One region of the Virgibacillus salinus genome, then DNA from elsewhere that is predicted to be linked to it. Evidence: riboswitches for the same ligand, from Rfam matches in the RefSeq annotation. Region 1 holds a riboswitch; the other holds the start of a gene.

The links. A riboswitch is a leader RNA that binds a small molecule or an ion and turns the genes downstream of it on or off. The one in region 1 is predicted to bind cobalamin.
Region 2: it holds a riboswitch for cobalamin, as region 1 does, so the genes downstream of both, BLS02_RS02215 (ribonucleoside-diphosphate reductase subunit alpha) here and BLS02_RS09000 (DUF4430 domain-containing protein) in region 1, are expected to answer to the same signal.

The regions. Positions count from the first base shown of each region.
Region 1 covers NZ_FNKD01000002.1:433,699-440,378, reverse strand. The annotation lists gene BLS02_RS09015 (hypothetical protein) at 1-693, opposite strand, end outside; gene sigX (RNA polymerase sigma factor SigX) at 690-1,214, opposite strand; gene BLS02_RS09005 (ECF transporter S component) at 1,310-1,825, opposite strand; gene BLS02_RS09000 (DUF4430 domain-containing protein) at 1,831-2,268, opposite strand; cobalamin riboswitch at 2,474-2,656, opposite strand; gene BLS02_RS08995 (ATP-binding protein) at 2,681-4,444, opposite strand; gene BLS02_RS08990 (response regulator transcription factor) at 4,447-5,163, opposite strand; gene ccsB (c-type cytochrome biogenesis protein CcsB) at 5,232-6,425, opposite strand; gene resB (cytochrome c biogenesis protein ResB) at 6,452-6,680, opposite strand, start outside.
Region 2 covers NZ_FNKD01000001.1:432,258-438,937, forward strand. The annotation lists gene BLS02_RS02190 (beta-keto acid cleavage family enzyme) at 1-548, shown strand, start outside; gene BLS02_RS02195 (3-hydroxyacyl-CoA dehydrogenase NAD-binding domain-containing protein) at 550-1,524, shown strand; gene BLS02_RS02200 (thioesterase family protein) at 1,544-2,023, shown strand; gene BLS02_RS02205 (GNAT family N-acetyltransferase) at 2,226-2,756, shown strand; gene BLS02_RS02210 (GNAT family protein) at 2,780-3,526, shown strand; cobalamin riboswitch at 3,722-3,914, shown strand; gene BLS02_RS02215 (ribonucleoside-diphosphate reductase subunit alpha) at 4,031-6,232, shown strand; gene BLS02_RS02220 (flavodoxin) at 6,229-6,663, shown strand; gene BLS02_RS02225 (ribonucleotide-diphosphate reductase subunit beta) at 6,644-6,680, shown strand, end outside.

The sequences.
Region 1 (6,680 bases):
ACCTATAAACATATTCGCCTGAGTACTTGAGGTGACAGAAAAATCTTCAGGCAGTTCCACATGAACTTGACTATTTTGTTCATCCAATTGGAATACTGCACCCGAAAACATATAGTCACTAACACCCCATGTTTTCTCATTCAAATAAGTACTTATCTGATTATAATACTTTCCCGCATTCTCTGTTTTGGGAACTTCAAAAGCTAACGGGATAATATACTTTGCCTGACGATCGGCAAGAGCACCATGTATTATAGTAGTATTGTCATCCGTAGAATGAATAACGTGAGACTGCATCTCGGCTTCCATCATCGTAACGCTTGATTCACTTTCAGCAGAAGATGCATTGTCTTCCTGCCTCTTTAGTTCACTCGACTCGTTTCCACCATCCATACTTTCGTTAGAGGCAGAATTGTCCATTGCTTTATCAGCAGAACTATTTTCACTATTACTCTGATACATCGTATTATTCATCATCGAAGGTACTATAAGAACTAATAGCAACAGCACCATAACTGTACTGAAAATAGGAATAAGTACAAACTTTTTATTAATTTTTTTAGGTCGTATTTCATTATTAAGTTCGGAGGAGATGCGCTGATAGAGTATATCTTTGTCCAAGCTGTCTTCCATTACTGGCATCTGTTCTAACGATTCTTTAATCTGCTTTTCGTTGTTGTCGAAAGTATTCACAATACATCTCCTCCTTCACTTATGTATTTTTTCAATGTCTTCAGTCCACGATGCTGTGTCGTCTTCACTTTGCTAACACTGAAATTTAAGATGTCTGCTGTCTCCTGAATAGAAAATGATTGTATATACCGTAATATTAGAACACTTCTTTGATCTGGTGTGCATTTATCCAAATAGCGATAAACATCTTTCACTTGTTCATTTTGCATAGCTATCTCATCAGGGAGCAACTTCTGATCCTGAATTAATTGCCCTTTTTCACTCCAGTCAAAGTATTCCATAATACGATTTCGTTTCCTCTTCTGAGAGCGAAAGTAATCGATTGTTATGTGCCGCGCAATTGAAAATAGCCAAGTCTTCTCAGTACTTTCTCCTTTAAAAGAATCGTAGGATTTTAAGACTTTAATATATACTTCCTGAACGAGGTCTTCACAAGTTTCTTTATCCTTTACCATATAAAAGATGAATTGGTATAAATCATGATGATAGTTATCATAAAATTTCTCAAAAACGGCTTTCATAAAGATCCTCCGTTCATTTACATAGTCGTTTATTACCACACGAAAGTTACAACTTATTATACTATATTAGAAAAACGCAAAAATACCAACCTAATTCAGTTGGTATTCTGCAAATTGAAATGTTTTTCAGCATAATTTCTAAAAAAGTGAGCAATTATCGGATATAACAGAACCATAAATACCCCATTGCCAATTGCATGATATGTATCAAATGGTAATCCTGCCAGATAGTACGGAAGAAATTTTCCAGTAACAGAAAATGTCGTTAGGGAAATAATAAATCCGTATAAATAACCACTAATTACCGCAATAATTACTAATATTAATCCTGGGATCTTTCGAGGGTATTTTCCTAACACTCCACTTAATAATCCAATTAATGCCCAGGCAACCACTTGCCAGATTGTCCATATCCCCATTCCTAAAATCATATTAGAGAGGAATGTTGTTAAAATAGCTAGTAAAACAGCTGCTAGAGGGCCTAATAATAAACCACAGACAATAATTAGTGATGTTACCGGCTGGACATTTGGTAGAAATGCAAAGGCGAAGCGTCCGACAACAGCCAGTGCTGCAAGCAATGCAAGTAACGTAATTTTATAAGTATTCAATTAAGTCATTCCCAAGCTTGCAGATCAAAAGTTACTTTGTCACCAGGAGATAGCTTAAATTCTTTAGCACCGACTGTAGGCATTTCACCATTTACAGTAAACATCCAAGATTTTTGCTCGCCGTCTTTAGGTGCAACACCGTCAATTGATGTTATAAAGCCATCATCAAAATCAGTCTCCAGCTGAAAGTTCTCTTCCATTACTTCCATAAGTGTTGCCCCTTCTTTAACAGCAACCTCTTTTTCATTAATATATTCAGAACCTTTATCTTTGGAAATTGTAATCTGAACCTTTTCCTCACTTTGTTCCTCTGAGTTCTCACTTACTGTATTTTTCTCTTCTTGACTGTTTGTCTGCCCCTGTTCTTGTTCTTCAGCACCACACCCGATCAATAATCCCATAACGATCAGCAATGATGCAATACGTAAAAACAATTTGTTCATCTTCCCATTCCTCCAGTTCTATTTTTGTATTGAGGAGAATTGGGCGTTGGAAACCAAGGTATCGTTTAAGTTCTAAGTATCAATCAATTATAAACATATAAAAAGCTAACCCTTCTAGAGAGTTAGCTTAAATAGACAATCGATACATAAAAATAACCAATCACAATGTACTCGGTTGTCCCAATCGCTCACATCCTCGAAGCTTTGAAACGTTAGAGACTTGGCAGGTCTACTGACTCGTGATTTACACCTACTATAAGTCCTTCCCATATGACGGATCATACAGTGGATTACACTTATTTCGAATATCACATACAGTTGCGAGGACAGTTCCTGTTTTTCACAGGATTCCCTATTAAGTAATGACACCAAACTCTATATTATTATTCAATTCTATATTATCATATCATATTTACTTCTCTTGTAAAGGTAGTTTAAATGAAAACGTGGTTCCTTCATTAATTTTGCTGTTCACAGTAATTGAACCATTATGAGCTTCCACAATATTTTTAGCAATGGAAAGTCCAAGTCCAGTTCCCTTTTTCTTACTATTTTTTGTGCGTGATTTGTCAGCTTTATAAAAACGTTCGAATACAAATGGTAGATCATCTTCCGGAATACCACTTCCATTATCATTCACCGAAACATTAAAATCAGTTGCATTACTTTCAATAATAACATTAACTTTTCCGTTTTCATTGGTATGTCTAATTGCATTATCTATTAGGTTTGTTAATACCTGCTCCACTCGATCCTGATCAATATATATTTGGTCAGTGGAAATATGCTTTATAAGATTTAATTCAACATCACTTTCATCCGCCAACCCTTTAAACTTTTTCAAAATTCTTTCAATAAATTTTTCTACGTTAACATTTTCTATATTTAACTGTATATGACCTGCTTCCATCCGTGCTAAATCCAATAATTCGTTCACCAAGCGACCCATTCTTAAAGATTCATCGTGGATAATTTGTGCAAGTTCATTTTTATCTTCTCTACTTTCTGCCACATCGTCGACAATCGCTTCACTATATCCTTGTAACATGGAAATAGGTGTTCTCAGTTCATGGGAAACATTTGCGATAAAGTCTTTTCGCAACTTATCTAATCGTCGTTCCTCTGTCATATCACGAATAACAGCCACCGCTCCACGTACATATGTCTGATCATATAAAGGTGTCATTATCATTACCCATGTACGTCCTTGTAGATTAATTTCATGTATTGCTTCTTTTTCATCATGGATGACATTCGTTAATATTTCATCTAAAGGTATCGGTGCTTTATTATTGTTTTCTGACGAATCCATATCATTTTCGTAATATAAATTCTCAATAAACCGCTCTGCAGGAGGATTTGTTATAAGCATATCACTATTTCGGTTAAATGTAATCACACCATCTGCCATGGAACTTACGATACTTGAAAGCTGTTCTTTCTCCTGTCTTAACGCATTAATATGAAATTTCAGTTGCCTGCCCATTCGGTTAAACGCCATTGCAAGCTCACCAATTTCATCGTGTGTTAAAATTGGTACTTTCGTGTTAAATTCTCCTCTTGTAAGATCAAATGCTGCTTCCCGCATTTTTATTAAAGGTGACGTTATTCTGGTGGAAAGAAAAAAAGCAAAAATAGTTGTTAAAATTATAGCAATACCAGCAGCAAGAAAGATAATTTTAGTCGTTTCAGCTTTCGTCTGGTTTACGATATCAAGTGATTGGTATACAAAAACTGCTCCATCTTGGCTAACTGGAGTACCTACGATCATTACTTCTGTATTACCATCAGGTAAGAATAGTTGTTTTTTTATATTTTCACCATTAGTAATAACTCCCATTAGATCATTTTCCTTTTTCAGCCATTGGGTATCGAGTTTACCAAGGTCGTTATCAATAGATTGGGATACCCATGAAGTACCATCTTCATAAATGATAGCTAAACGGCTTGCTGGATCCTTTACACGTTCTGCAGTCTCCAACGCTAATTCCTGGTTATCATATTGCTCTACCATTATAGAAACCTTTGTTGCTGTTTGCATCATATCTTTTTCTGCTTCATCAACATGAAAATTCTCAAAAAACTCCAAAAGTAAAACGGTTAAAATAAATAATACAAAAGAAACTAGCAATAATATCGTTATTGCTAGCTTCCCTACAACACTACGCCAAAACATCATTATACATCATCTACCTCAAATTTATATCCGACGCCCCAGACAGTAACAATCATCTTAGCAGCTTCTTTGGATACGTTATTTAACTTCTCACGTAGCCGCTTTACATGTGTATCTACTGTACGTAGGTCTCCAAAGAACTCATATTGCCAAACTTCTTTTAATAGAAGTTCACGTGAAAATACTTTATCTGGAGACTTAGCTAAGAAACATAACAACTCATATTCTTTAGGTGTTAGACTAACTTCTATTCCATCTGCCGTAACTCTGTGAGCATCATGATCTATGGTCATATGAGGAAAAACGATTAAATTTTTGGTCGGTGTATTCGCTTCATTAAAGTTAGTGTTCGAAACTCTACGCAGCAATGCCTTCACACGTAAAACTACTTCTCTTGGACTGAACGGTTTTACAATGTAATCATCGGTGCCCACTTCAAACCCTTGTACCCTATTTGCTTCCTCCCCTTTTGCTGTAAGCATAATAATAGGAGTCGCTTTCTTCTCTCGTATTTGTTGGGTAACTTCAATACCATCCAGTTCCGGCATCATGATATCTAATAGGATTACATCATAATCATTTTGAAGTGCAAGTTCCAATGCTTCCGTACCATTTTCTGCTTCTTCAACAATGAAGTCCTCCTTTTCCAGGTACATTTTTATTAAACGTCGAATTCTTTCCTCATCGTCTACAACTAACACTTTAGCGCTTGATTCCATAAAAGCTCCCCCTTATCATTATTTCGTCGAAAATAATATCCTTTAAAAAACCAAAAACTGTCATTGCATTAAGCGTATGAATGAAGACCAGCTAAAATCAGATTTACAGCAAGCAGATTAAACATAATAATAGCGAAGCCGCCAACCGCAAGCCAAGCAGATTTTTCACCATGCCAACCACGTGATAGTCTCAAATGTAAAAATGCTGCATAGAAGAACCAGGTTACTAATGCCCAAACTTCTTTTGGATCCCAACCCCAAAAGCGGTCCCATGCTATTTGAGCCCAAATAGATGCAAATATTATTCCGCCAAGAGTGAAAACAGGAAAACCAATTGCTACCGCACGATAAGAAACTTCGTCTAATAGATCGGGTTTCACTTTCTTAAGTAATGGTTGGATCGCTGCTCCAATTCTTTTACGCAAGATTAATCTGGTCAATCCATATAATACTAGTCCAGACAAAACTGACCATATAATAGTATTAAATTTCCTTGCTGCGTCAACACCACGCATCCATCCCGGAGCGTCAAATAATGGATTCATTTTATCCCCTGTTATTAGTTCGCCCTCGTTAGGACCTGCAATCGGTGGCAAGTGATAATCGGTGGTAATTGTATTATTACTATTATTTACAGTATATTCAAACTGAGCACTATACCCTGATAAGTTAAATGCTACAGTAATTACACTGAAACCAATAAAAACGATTAAGGAAAATAAAACGATTTCTAACCAAGTAGTACGTTTACTCCTAACTGATTGATCAACTTGTCTGATTAAATAAATCAGCCCCGTTACAAAACTTATCGATAGAATTGCCTCTCCAAGTGACACTGTTGTTACATGAATATATAACCAGTGACTCTGCAACGAAGGTACGAGGGGAGCAATCTCGGTTGGAAACATACTCGCATAGGCAATTATTATCATTGCTATCGGTAATGCAAACAATCCCAAGATATTAAGTTTGTAAATAAAATAGATGATAATGAATGCAAACACTAACCCCATACCGAAAAACGTCATAAATTCAAACAGATTACTTACGGGGGCATGGGCACTTGCTATCCATCTTGTTATAAAATAAACAATTTGTGCTAAAAAGCCAATGATAGTTATGGAAATTGCAATTTTTCCAGCTATTCCTTTACTCCTGTCCGACTTTTTTTCTTTAATTGTCGCGCCAAAGAAAAACGTAGCGATCAAATACAGGATAAAAGCTGTATATAGCATCGTACTACTTATACTTAAAAAATCCATTTATATCCTCCTTGATTCATATAACGTTATTTATCATCTAATTCTTGTTGATCGTCAACCATTTTTATATCTGTATCCTCAATTATTTTCTCAATATCCTTCTTCACACCAAACCAATTTTTGTTAGTGTGAGCAGCCATTAGGATACCTTCCCCTTTAGGGTGTATCCAGATTCTGCGATGTTGCCAATACATTCCTTGTATTACCCCAAACATAAATATAAAGGCACCTACTACAAATAATGGCAGGGTATAA
Region 2 (6,680 bases), on a different contig from region 1:
CTGTGGGTATGCTGTTACCTGAAATTTGTACGCTGGATTGCGGAAGTGTCAATTTTGGAAATCAGGTTTATGTCAGCCCTACAGACTGGCTGCGAAAACAAGCAAAGCTAATTCAGGAAAGTGGTGTTAAACCAGAACTTGAGTGCTTTGATACAGGTCATGTCCGATTTGCCAATCAATTGGTGGAAGAGGGTTTAATTGATGGTGATCCAATGTTTCAATTTTGCCTCGGAATCCCGTGGGGAGCTGATGCTGATGCAGAGACATTAGCATATATGAAAAGTCGTGTCGCGGATAATGCTAGCTGGGCTGCGTTTGGTATCGGACGGATGCAAATGCCAATGGTAGCCGAATCAGTTCTCCAGGGCGGAAATGTTCGTGTTGGCTTGGAAGATAATATCTATTTGAAAAAGGGAACATTGGCGACAAATGAACAACTGGTCGATAAAGCAATTGGAATTGTTCATAGTTTAGGGTCAGAAATCATGACTCCACATGATGCACGTGAATTTTTAAAACTTCGTAAACATGATGGGAAGGCGGATTAACATGGATGGACATGATACATCTCAGATAAAAAACATCACTGTCGTAGGGACTGGCGTAATCGGTAATGGCTGGATTACTCGATTTTTAGCGAACGGTTATCATGTCACAGCAACTGACCCTGATCCGACGGCAGAAGAACGAATGCGTGATGCAGTAGAAAAATCCTGGCCAGCAATGGAGAGGATGGGATTAGCAGATGAGGCATCTATGCATAATTTATCATTTGAAACAGACCTTGAAATTGCCCTGACTCATGCTGATTTTGTGCAGGAAAACGTACCGGAGCGTGAGCAGCTTAAGCGAAAAGTCATGGCTGAAATTGACCAATACACACCTGAAGAAACGGTGATCGCTTCGAGCACATCCGGAATATTGCCAAGCACACTTCAGGCTGATTGTGCTCACCATCCAGAGCGCGTTATTGTTGCTCATCCATTTAATCCAGTCTACTTAATACCATTAGTAGAATTGGTTGGAGGCAGTAAAACGGAACTATTTTTTATTGAAAAAGCAAAAGACTTATATGATAAACTTAATATGAAACCACTTGTTATCCAAAAAGAAATCGAAGGGCATGTCGCCGATCGGTTAATGGAAGCTATCTGGCGTGAATCGCTTCATATTGTTAACGATGGTGTAGCAACAACGGAAGAAGTTGATGCATCTATTATCTATGGGCCCGGGTTACGCTGGGCATTGATGGGGCCATTTCTAACATTACATATGGGAGGCGGTAAGCAAGGTATGCGTCATTTACTTGATCAATTTGGACCAGCTTTAAAGCTGCCATGGACAAAACTTGTAGCCCCTGAATTAACCGACGAATTGGCTGAGAAAGTCATTACTGGGTGTGAAAAGCAGACTGATGGAGCTGAGATGAACAGTCTCGAAGAACGCAGGGATCAATTTTTAATTGAACTGCAGCAATTATTAGAAAAATACTGGCCTGGTGCAAATCTTACCGGTAAAATTTGATAGAAAGAGGGAGTTTTATATGGGAGAAGCAAAAGTAATTATTAATGATCAGGTTCGCGAAGATTGGATTGACTATAATGGGCATATGAATGATGCTGAATATGTCCGCGCATTTAGCTGGGGCGTCGATCGATTTATGAAGTTGGTTGGAATTACAGATGACTTTCGCGAAAATAATCACTATACGGTTTTTACAATGGAAAATCATGTTTGTTATCTGGCTGAAATGAAGTTAGGTGAGCCGTTTGAAGTACATCTGCAAATGCTTGATTATGACGAAAAGCGTGCACATGTTTTTTATGAATTGTATGGGGAAAATGGAAAACGTGCTGCAACAAGCGAGCAAATGCTGATGGGAATTGACCAAACGTCAGGCAGACCTGCACCTTTTCCAGATGAAATTTTTGCAAAGGTTAAAGATTTAGCAGATAATCATACTCCAGATGAAAAGCCCAAAGAAGCTGGCCGAGTAATAGGAATACGAAGCAAGAAGAAGTAAATGGTATGGACGTTGCTCAGGAGTAGCGTCTTAATTTTTGAGTTAAGAAAGTACCAATACTTTCTTACAGAATAAGCGCAACTAAGGATTTTCTATATAAAGACTGGCGATAAGCCAAGTTTTTAAATAATGGAGCGTTTGAAAGTTTGAAAGTAACCTTTATACTAAGAAATACAATTAATTTTTAGAGGAGAATGTAAAAATGATTGAGTTAAAGCAATTCGAAAGTACGGATTTCCAACAGCTGATCAATTGGATTAACACAGAAGAATTTTTATACCAATGGGGTGGTGCTAATCAATTTGAGTACCCTTTAAGTGAAACCCAATTATCAAACTATATTCAGAATGCGAATAGCGAAGACTCCAATACATTTGCATATAAAGTTGTGTATAAAGAATCAGGAAGCACAATTGGTCATATTTCGTTAGGAAGGATTGATAAAGCCAACAATAAGGGGCGAATCGGCAGAGTATTAATTGGTGATAAAAGCGTGAGAGGACAAGGGATAGGTCAGCAAATGATTAGAGAAGTCTTAAGCATTGCTTTTGAAAAACATAATTTGCACAGAGTAAGTCTTGGTGTGTATGATTTTAATGCTTCAGCAATTGCTTGCTATGAGAAGTCAGGGTTTACAAAAGAAGGGTTACATAGAGAAGCAGCAAAAGTTGGAGATGAGTACTGGAACGTATGGGAAATGAGTATATTGGAGAATGAATGGTTTAAGGAATAGAAAGATTGGGGGTTGTGCGAATTATGGAACCTAAAGGAACTATGAGTAGATTAGAAATTTATGCAAAAGTTAAAATTGTGAAAGGTAAAAACTTTGTAACGATTGAAGAGACAAAGGCATTAACTGCTGAGGAAATGATTGAATTTATATCTAATTTTATTAATGACCTTGAGCTCGGAGAAATCCCCAATGTGAATATTATGGTAAACAGTAAATTCACTGAAGAGGTCTATGAAGTGCTTCAAGACAATAATTTTCAGTTTCATGATGAAATGGTCACTGTTTATAAGGAACTTAATGAGGTAGTTGAACTGGAATCTAATTTTACATTTAAGTCATTACATAGTATTTCGCAACATGAGTTTAGAGAAATTTGGGCAGAATCAATGACCGATTCACTCAATGCCCCATCTTCATTAACGCTTGATGAACAAATGAAAAGCCTGGAAATAGAGTTAGGGCCTGACTATAAAGATTCTTGTTTAGTTGCTTATGAGGAAGGGCTGCCAGTTGGAGTTGCTATTCCACATATTGAACCAGGTACCCTGGACGAAGGAAGACTTTTTTATTTTGGCTTGATTCCAAGCAAACGTGGCAAAGGAAAAAGCATCCCCCTTCATAAACTCGCACTGCAGCTGTTAAAGGATGAATTTAATGCTTTCCGTTATATTGGCGGTACGAGTGAAAGTAACCAGCCGATGTTAAAAACTTTTATGGCCAATGGGTGTCATGTGATTGAGCGGAATAAGGTTTATAAGAAGATAAGCTAAATCCCCAAAATACTGAAGATCACAATTAGGTTGCTCGAAGTTCACAACTAGTTCGCCGAAGTTCATAAAAACCGGTGCAATTATATTAAAACTTAAATCCTCCATTATTTTTACATATCCGTATTGCAAGAAGTAATATTATATGATAGTCTTTCAATACAATATATTGGTATAATAATAAAAATAACAACTATATATAGTGTTGCAAGTTAAGGTGACATTTATTGTCATAATAGGGAATCCAGTGAAAAACTGGAGCTGTCCCCGCAACTGTAAGTGTGGACGAACGAGTAACCCACTGTACCGAAAGCTTCACGGCTACGGTATGGGAAGGACTCTAGTAGATAGAAGCACGAGCCAGGAGACCTGCCATAGCTTGTAGTTTCAATTCCTCGGGGTAAGAGAAGGTGAAACGATAGAGAGATATATACATATTTTCTGTCGTTCTAACCGTTCATCCCCTGGGTGAACGTTTTTTTGTTTTAGAAAAAAGGAGGAAAAAACATGGTAATGACAGCAAATGGGCAAATCTCACAATTGATTGAATATGCAACAAAAGGATTAAATATAGACAAGGAAATTTTGTTGGAAAAAGCCAATCGGACCGGAACTACGGAGAATCTGATAAAAATAGCCCTTGAAAATATCGATGAAGCCAACCCTGATTGGACCTTTGCAGCTAGCCGTATTTATTTAAAGGAATTATACAAAACTGCTGCAGAAAACAGGGGATACGATGCGAATTTACGGTACGGAAACTTCTATGAACTTATCACAACACTTACGGAAAAGGGTATCTATTCAGAGCATTTGTTAAAAACGTATAAGAAAGAGGAAATCGATTATTTTGCCGAAGTAGTTCAGCCAGAGAGGGACTTATTATTTAACTACTTGGGACTGTACACTCTGGCAACTCGCTACCTTGCAACAGACCATAACAAGAATACATATGAGCTACCACAGGAAAGATGGATGATCATTGCGATGTACTTAATGCAGGACGAAGCGCAAGTAAATCGCAGTCATTATGTCACAGAAGCATACTGGGCGTTGAGTAATTTATATATGACCGTTGCCACACCAACCTTAACAAATGCTGGTAAATCTCACGGTCAGCTGTCCAGCTGTTTTATCGACACAGTAGATGACAGTTTGCAGTCTATCTATGACAGTAATACTGACATTGCTAAGCTTTCCAAAAATGGTGGAGGAATTGGCGTTTACATGGGGAAAATCCGTAGCCGCGGCAGTTCAATCAAGGGATACAAGAATATGTCCAGTGGTGTCGTTCCATGGATTAAGCAACTCAACAATACCGCTGTTAACGTAGACCAGCTGGGGACACGAAAAGGTGCGATCGCTATCTATCTGGATGTATGGCATAAAGATATTGAGCCATTTCTCGACTTGAAATTAAATAATGGTGATGATCGGATGCGCGCCCATGATATTTTCACGGGTGTCAGCTTACCGGATTATTTTATGGAACAGGTAGAAAACCGCGGTGATTGGCATTTATTTGATCCGCATGAAGTTCGTCAGGTTATGGGTTATTCGCTGGAAGATTTTTATGATGAGGAAAAAGGCGATGGCACATGGCGTCAAAGGTATCTGGAATGTGTGCAATCGACTGAGCTATCGAGAAAAGTCGTACCGGCAATAGATATTATCAAGCGGATTATGAAATCACAGCTTGAGTCGGGAACACCATTCATGTTTTACCGTGATGAAGTAAACCGAAAAAATAATAATCCGCATAACGGGATGATTTATTGCTCGAATTTATGCACTGAGATTACTCAGAATCAATCACCAACTGAATTTCTGGAGGAGTATGTGGAAGCTGAGAATACGATTGTAAAAAAATATAAAGCAGGCGATTATGTTGTTTGTAATTTAAGCTCGATTAATTTGGGACAAGCAGTTCCGGATGGTGTGCTTGAGCGGCTTGTTACTATTCAGGTTCGTATGCTGGATAATGTGATTGACATCAACACATTACCAATCAAACAAACGCAAATGACAAATCAGAAATACCGTGCTATTGGTCTGGGAACATTCGGCTGGCACCATCTGCTGGCAAAAGAACATATCCATTGGGAATCAGACGAGGCAGTATCCTATGCCGACAACTTATATGAAAAAATTGCCTACCTGACAATCAAAAACAGCATGGAACTTAGTAAAGAAAAAGGGAACTATCCAGCATTTGAAGGTAGTAAATGGCAGAAAGGGAGTTATTTTACCGAAAAGGGCTATACCGATGAAAAGTGGTTGAATCTGAAGCGTGATGTAGCAGATAATGGCATTCGAAATGGCTACTTAATGGCAGTTGCCCCAAATTCATCAACATCCATGATTGCTGGCTCGACAGCGAGTATCGATCCAATTTTCAAACCTTTTTACTATGAGGAAAAAAAGGATTTCAAGATTGCAGTCACTGCGCCAGAATTGGATTACCAGTCCTATGATGTTTACCGACGCTCTGCATATATACTTGACCAGCGCTGGTCGATTAGACAGAACGCTGCAAGACAAAAACATATTGATCAAAGTATCTCATTCAACTTTTATGTCCCGCACACTATTAAAGCGTCTGTGATGCTGGATTTACATCTCCGGGCATGGAAGGAAGGCCTGAAAACGACCTATTATGTACGTTCAACAGCTAATGATGTCGAAGAATGTGTGTGGTGTGAGAGTTGAGAAGTTTAGTAGCGTATTTATCATACAGCGGAAACACAAAGGAAGTAGCGGAAATTATTACTGATCAACTTCAAACAGACAATGTGACTGTTGATATGCATCGGATTGGAATTGATTATCCAATTGATGCTTCTGAATATGACCAAATTTTTCTCGGAACGTTCACGTGGGATATGGGTCGTACGCCGGACGAAGTGAAAGATTTTGTGCAGGAGGTTGGCTATAAACCGGAGCATGTTGCTGTGTTTGGTACTGGTGACACGCAATTCGGCGGGGATACGCTTTTTTGCAGGGCAGTGGATAAATTATCGGCATTTTATCATAGCCAGTGGCCTGGGTTGAAAATTGAGCAGTCACCACGAGGTTCACAGGAGCACGTAGTAGAAAAATGGGTAGAAGGAGTGTTGCATGATGTCAAAATCCTTGCTTAAAAAAGCCAAAACATTGG